DNA from 2 places in the Pseudomonas sp. LABIM340 genome. Region 1 is predicted to be linked to the other one. Evidence: predicted binding sites of a transcription regulator. Region 1 holds the regulator's gene; the other holds the start of a gene.
The links. Region 1 encodes sigma-54, which starts transcription at its own class of promoters, with help from an activator protein. Its sites were predicted from a motif close to ANTGGCATNNANNTTGCTNT; they were not measured.
Positions count from the first base shown of each region.

Region 2: a site for sigma-54 is predicted at 1,292-1,311, ahead of glnA (glutamate--ammonia ligase). Genes of this name have one in related genera too.

Region 1 is NZ_CM200227.1:1,158,357-1,161,771, forward strand. It holds gene rapZ (RNase adapter RapZ) at 1-322, opposite strand, end outside; gene ptsN (PTS IIA-like nitrogen regulatory protein PtsN) at 325-792, opposite strand; gene hpf (ribosome hibernation-promoting factor, HPF/YfiA family) at 802-1,110, opposite strand; gene ABKS89_RS05595 (RNA polymerase factor sigma-54) at 1,189-2,691, opposite strand; gene lptB (LPS export ABC transporter ATP-binding protein) at 2,960-3,415, opposite strand, start outside.
Region 2 is NZ_CM200227.1:6,132,817-6,136,231, reverse strand. It holds gene glnA (glutamate--ammonia ligase) at 1-1,194, opposite strand, end outside; gene thiI (tRNA uracil 4-sulfurtransferase ThiI) at 1,526-2,980, shown strand; gene typA (translational GTPase TypA) at 3,151-3,415, shown strand, end outside.

The DNA.
Region 1 (3,415 bases):
GGCGTCGGCGAGTCTCGGAGAAGCGTTTGAGCAGCGTCTCATCATCGGCATCGAGGTACAGCACGTCGCACTGGATGTGCTTGTCTCGGGCTTCCTGCAGCAGCTCGGGGAAGCGCTGCAGCTGGCTGGGCAGGTTGCGCGCGTCGATGGAGACGGCGACCTGCGGATGCAGCAGCTCGGTGTGCAGCAGTGCGCGCTGGGCCAGGTCCGGGAGGAGGCTGGCCGGCAGGTTGTCGATGCAGTAGAAGCCGTTGTCCTCGAGCACGTTGAGCGCGGTGCTCTTGCCCGAGCCGGATCTCCCACTGATGATGATCAGGCGCATGATCAGTGCCCGTTGTTCTGGAAGTCCACGACGATCCGGTACAGGTCCTCGCCGTTGGCGGCGTGACGCAGGCGGTCGCGGACGTCGGAGCGGTCGAGCATGGAGGCGATCTGCCGCAGCAGTTCCAGGTGCTCCTCGGTGGCCGCTTCCGGCACCAGCAGCACGAACACCAGGTCGACCGGCGCGCCGTCGAGGGCGTCGAAGTCTACCGGGTGATCCAGGTGCAGGATGGCGCTGATGGGCGACTGGCAGCCGGGGAGGCGGCAGTGCGGAATGGCGATGCCATTGCCGAAGCCGGTGGAGCCCAGGCGTTCCCGGGCCACCAGGCTGTCGAAGATGTCTTGGGAATCGAAACCCGGCAGCTCGCGAGCCACCAGGTTGGCGATTTGTTCGAGGACACGTTTCTTGCTGCCGCCCGGCACGTTCACGAGGGAACGGCCGGGGGTCAGGATTTGCTCAAGTCGGATCATAGGGAGGGGTTAACGGACACCAACACCTTGCTGGCGTTCGAGGTATTTTTCCTTGTGCTTGATCAGTTGGCGGTCGAGCTTGTCGGTGAGCAGGTCGATGGCCGCGTACATGTCTTCATGTTCCGCGCAGGCCACCACTTCGCCACCGGCGATGTGGAGGGTGGCTTCAATTTTCTGCTTCAGCTTCTCGACCTCCATGATGACCTGAACATTGGTGATCTTGTCGAAGTGGCGCTCCAGTCGGCCAAGTTTCTCGCCGACATAGTCGCGCAGGGCGTCGGTCACATCCAGTTGATGTCCACTGATGTTGACTTGCATACCGCTTTCTCCTTGTTGCCCGTGTGTAAGTGGCAGGTTATGGGGCCTGCCGCCGGAACACCTTGGCGTGGATCAACGTCACACCAGCCGCTTGCGCTCGCTCGAGGGAGAGATTCCTAGGGACTCCCGGTACTTGGCGACGGTACGACGTGCCACTTGAATGCCCTGTGCCTCCAGTAAACCAGCGATCTTGCTGTCACTCAATGGCTTTTTCGGACTTTCCGCCGCGACCAGTTTCTTGATGATGGCGCGAATCGCGGTGGACGAGCACTCGCCGCCTTCGGAGGTGCTGACGTGGCTGGAGAAGAAGTACTTCAGCTCGAAGATGCCACGCGGCGTGTGCATGAATTTCTGCGTGGTGACGCGGGAGATGGTCGACTCGTGCATGCCCACCGCCTCGGCGATGTCGTGCAGAACCAGTGGCTTCATCGCTTCCTCGCCATACTCGAGGAAGCCGCGCTGGTGCTCGACGATCTGGGTCGCCACCTTCATCAGCGTCTCGTTGCGGCTCTGCAGGCTCTTGATGAACCAGCGCGCTTCCTGCAACTGGTTGCGCATGAAGGTGTTGTCGGCGCTGGAGTCGGCGCGGCGCACAAGGCCCGCGTACTGCGAGTTCACGCGTAGGCGCGGCACCGCTTCCTGGTTGAGTTCCACCAGCCAGCGCTCGTTGTTCTTCCGCACGATGACATCCGGGACGACGTATTCGGCTTCGCCGGATTCGATCTGCGAGCCGGGCCGCGGGTGCAGCGACTGGATCAGCTCGATGGTCTCGCGCAGCTCGTCTTCCTTGAGCTTCATGCGGCGCATCAGCTGGCTGTAGTCGCGGCTGCCGAGCAGGTCCAGGTGATCGCTGACCAGACGGATGGCCTCGGCCAGCAGGTAGGTCTTGGTCGGCATCTGGCGCAGCTGCAGGAGCAGGCATTCGCGCAGGTTGCGGGCACCGACGCCGGCGGGTTCGAGCTGCTGCACGCGGCGCAGGACGACTTCCACTTCATCCATCTCCACGCCCAGTTCCGGGTCGATGGAGGCGAGGATGTCGTCGAGGGACTCGTCGAGGTAGCCGTCGTCCGTGATGCCGTCGATGATGCTCAGGGCGATCAGGCGGTCGGTATCGGACATCGGCAGGAGGTTGAGTTGCCACAGCAGATGGCTCTGTAGGCTTTCACCAGCGGAGGTGCGGGAGGTGAAGTCCCACTCGTCGTCATCGTTGCTGGGCAGGCTGCTGGCGCTGGTCTGGTAGATGTCTTCCCAGGCGGTATCGACCGGCAGTTCGTTGGGGATGCGCTCGGCCCACTGGTCCTCGTCGAGGCTGTCGACGCTGGGTGTGGTGCTTTCCTGGAAGTTGTCCTGGGAGCTGCTGCTGGTGCCGTTGGCGCCGGACTCGGCACCGTCCGCCATGGGATCGCTGTTGTCGAAGTCCTCGCCTTCTTCCTGGCGCTCCAGCATCGGGTTGGACTCCAGGGCTTCCTGGATTTCCTGTTGGAGGTCCAGCGTGGAGAGCTGGAGCAGTCGGATGGCCTGTTGCAGCTGCGGAGTCATCGTCAGCTGCTGGCCCATCTTGAGGACTAGCGATGGTTTCATGGCTGGAACTAGGCACCTTGTTCGCTGGCGCGAAGCGCGCCATATCCACGACTACGGACACCGGGGTGCCGCGAGGAAGCAAATTATATGCCTGAGTTTGGACGCTTTGCCTAGGGGCTGTCGACCTTTCGTTACAACCCGGTTGCACCAGGGTACGGCAGGCAGCCGGCTGCGTCGCGGAGCGGCCGACGGGCCGCGCCACGCTTGGTGGAGAGATGGAGCTGCCACGCCCTGGCAGGGGCGCGGCACGGGGCCTTGGAGACAGGCCTTAGAGGCGGAACTCGTGGCCCAGGTAGACTTCCTTCACCAGGTCGTTGGCGAGGATGCTCTCGGCGCTGCCTTCGGCGATCAGCTGACCGTCGTTGACGATGTACGCCGTTTCGCAGATGTCCAGGGTCTCGCGGACGTTGTGGTCGGTGATCAGTACACCGATGCCCTTGGCCTTGAGGTGATGGATGATCTGCTTGATGTCGCCCACGGAGATGGGGTCGACGCCGGCGAAGGGTTCGTCCAGCAGGATGAACTTCGGCGAACTGGCCAGCGCGCGGGCGATTTCCACGCGGCGTCGCTCACCACCGGACAGGCTCATGCCGAGGTTGTCACGGATGTGGTGGATGTGGAATTCCTCGAGCAGGCCTTCCAGGGCTTCCTGGCGGCCGGCGCGATCGAGGTCGGTGCGGGTCTCGAGGATCGCGCCGATGTTGTCCGCCACCGACAGCTTGCG
Region 2 (3,415 bases), 1.7 Mb from region 1:
GTACAGGTTCTTGTCGGCGGCATCGCCGGGGTGAATCTTGTTCTGGATGCCGTCCAGGCCGGCCATCAGCAGAGCGGCGAAGCACAGGTAGGGGTTGGCAGCCGGGTCCGGGAAGCGCGCTTCGATGCGGCGGGCTTTCGGGCTGGATACGTACGGGATACGGATCGAGGCGGAACGGTTACGGGCCGAGTAGGCCAGCATGACCGGGGCTTCGAAGCCCGGAACCAGACGCTTGTAGGAGTTGGTAGCCGGGTTGGTGAAGCCGTTCAGGGCCTTGCCGTGCTTGATGATGCCGCCGATGAAGTACAGGGCGGTGTCGGACAGGCCGGCATAGCCTTCGCCAGCGAAGGTGTTCTTGCCATCCTTGGAGATGGACATGTGAACGTGCATGCCCGAGCCGTTGTCGCCGTACAGCGGCTTCGGCATGAAGGTCACGGTCTTGCCATAGGCGTCGGCAACGTTGTGGATGCAGTACTTCAGGGTCTGAACTTCGTCAGCCTTGGCAACCAGGGTGTTGAACTTCACGCCGATTTCGTTCTGGCCGGCAGTCGCCACTTCGTGGTGGTGAACTTCGATGACCAGGCCCATTTCTTCCATGGCGTTGCACATGGCAGTACGGATTTCGTGGTCGTGGTCGACCGGCGGTACCGGGAAGTAGCCGCCCTTGACGCCCGGACGGTGGCCTTTGTTGCCGGTCTCGATGTCAGCGTCGGTGTTCCAGGAAGCCTGCTCGGAGAAGATCTTGAACATCGAGCCGGAGATGTCGGACTTGAACTTCACTTCGTCGAAGATGAAGAACTCCGGCTCCGGGCCGACGAATACGGTGTCACCGATACCGGTGGACTTCAGGTATTCCTCGGCGCGCTTGGCGATGTTGCGCGGGTCGCGCTCGTAGCCTTGCATGGTGCTCGGCTCGATGATGTCGCAAACGATGATCAGGGTCGGCTCTTCGGTGAACGGGTCGAGCACGGCGGTGCTGTCGTCCGGGAGCAGGATCATGTCGGAGGCTTCGATGCCCTTCCAGCCTTCGATGGAGGAGCCATCGAACATCTTGCCGGCTTCGAAGAACTCGTCGTCCAGCGCGTCGCGGGCGGGCATGGTGACGTGCTGCTGCTTGCCTTTGGTATCGGTGAAGCGCAGGTCAACCCACTTCACGTCATGATCTTTGATCAGTTGTTGCGACTTGTACGACATGCTGTCCTCCAGGAGGGATTAGAGCTGGGAGCTTTCTGTGCCCCAGTAACGGGTGATGCCGGCCGGCATAGTCGGCCAGGGCAACCTGCCTCACAAGAGAGCAAGTTGCGTGCCAGTGCCCGTAAACGGGCAGGGGCCCTGAAATCACGGGGTGTAGCGGGTGTTGCAGAGAATTGCGCGATAATAGTGCACCGCTTTGGTGCTCCATCGTGGTGCGTCAGTCCATTTTGGTGCATCAAAAAGAAAGTCTCCGATTTCTGCTCAAGTCTTGAGCAATTTCGGATATAATTCCGCCCCTTTTTTTCAGTCCCATGGCAATCGCCCGATCCGCATGAAACTCATCGTCAAGGTCTTCCAGGAAATCACCATCAAGAGCCGGCCGGTGCGCAAGCGCTTCATCCGCCAGCTGGCGAAGAACATTCGCACGGTGCTCCGCGATCTCGATCCCGAGCTGCTGGTCGAAGGCGAGTGGGACAACCTCGAGGTCGAGACCCAGGTCACCGACCCGAAAGTCCTGCGCGAGATGATCGAGCGCCTGACCTGCACGCCGGGCATCGGCCACTTCCTGGAAGTGCACGAGTACCCGCTGGGCGATTTCGACGACATCCTCGAGAAGTGCAAGGCCCACTTCGGCGACAAGCTGCCGGGCAAGGTCTTCTCCATGCGCTGCAAGCGCGCCGGCAAGCACCCCTTCACCTCCATCGATGTGGAGCGCTACGTCGGTGGTGGCCTGCGCCAGCATTGCGGCGCGGCGGGCGTCTCGCTGAAGAACCCGGAAGTGCAAGTGCGCGTGGAAATCCGCCATGACCGCCTCTACGTGATCCACGCCCAGCACGATGGCCTCGGCGGTTACCCGCTGGGCGCGCTGGAGCAGGTGCTGGTGCTGATGTCCGGCGGCTTCGACTCCACCGTGGCGGCCTACCAGATGATGCGCCGCGGCATGATCAGCCACTTCGTGTTCTTCAACCTCGGCGGCCGTGCCCACGAACTGGGCGTGATGGAAGTCGCGCACTATCTGTGGAAGAAGTACGGCAGTTCCCAGCGCGTGCTGTTCGTCAGCGTGCCCTTCGAGGAAGTGGTCGGCGAGATTCTCACGAAGGTCGACGACAGCTACATGGGCGTGACCCTGAAACGCATGATGCTGCGCGCCGCGAGCCGTGTAGCCGAGCGCCTGGAAATCGATGCGCTGGTGACCGGCGAGGCGATTTCCCAGGTCTCCAGCCAGACCCTGCCGAACCTCTCTGTGATCGACCGGGTGACCGACACCCTGGTCCTGCGCCCGCTGATCGTCAGCCACAAGCAGGACATCATCGACACCGCGACGAAAATCGGCACCGCCGAGTTCGCCAAGCACATGCCAGAATACTGTGGCGTGATCTCGGTGAACCCGACCACCCAGGCCAAGCCGCACCGTGTCGACCACGAAGAAACCAAGTTCGACATGGCCGTGCTCGACCGCGCCCTGGAGCGTTCCACCCAGATGACCGTCGACCGCGTGATCGACGAGCTGGGCAAGGACCTGGCGGTGGAAATGGTCGACGAAGTACTGGCCGGCCAGATCGTCGTGGACATCCGTCACCCGGATGCCCAGGAAGATGAACCGCTGGCCATCGAGGGCATCGAAGTCCTGGCCATGCCGTTCTACGCGATCAACAGCAAGTTCAAGGAACTGGACCCCAACCGCCAGTACCTCCTGTATTGCGACAAGGGCGTGATGAGTCGCCTGCACGCCCACCACCTGGTCAACGAAGGGCACACCAATGTGCGTGTTTACCGTCCGCAATAGAGGCGCGGACCAACGCCGCCAGCCCGGACTGTTCGGCGGCAGTATCCGCCACCGACCTCCCGACACATTCGGTGCGTAGGCTCACGCCCTGACCTTTTGCACCGCCGCGCCACGGCCCGGCCCCCGCTGCCGAAAACGGCAGCCGAAGATTCACTATCGAGACTGACACTGTGATCGAAAAACTGCGCAACATCGCCATCATCGCCCACGTCGACCATGGCAAGACCACCCTCGTAGACAAGCTCCTGCGCCTGTCCGGCACCCTCGACCGCAAAGAAGCGGAAAACGAGCGCGTGATGGACTCCAACGACCAGGAAAAAGAGCGTGGCATCACCATTCTGGCGAAGAACACCGCCCTGAAATGGAACGACTACAGCATCAACATCGTCGACACCCCCGGCCACGCCGACTTCGGCGGTGAGGTTGAGCGCGTGA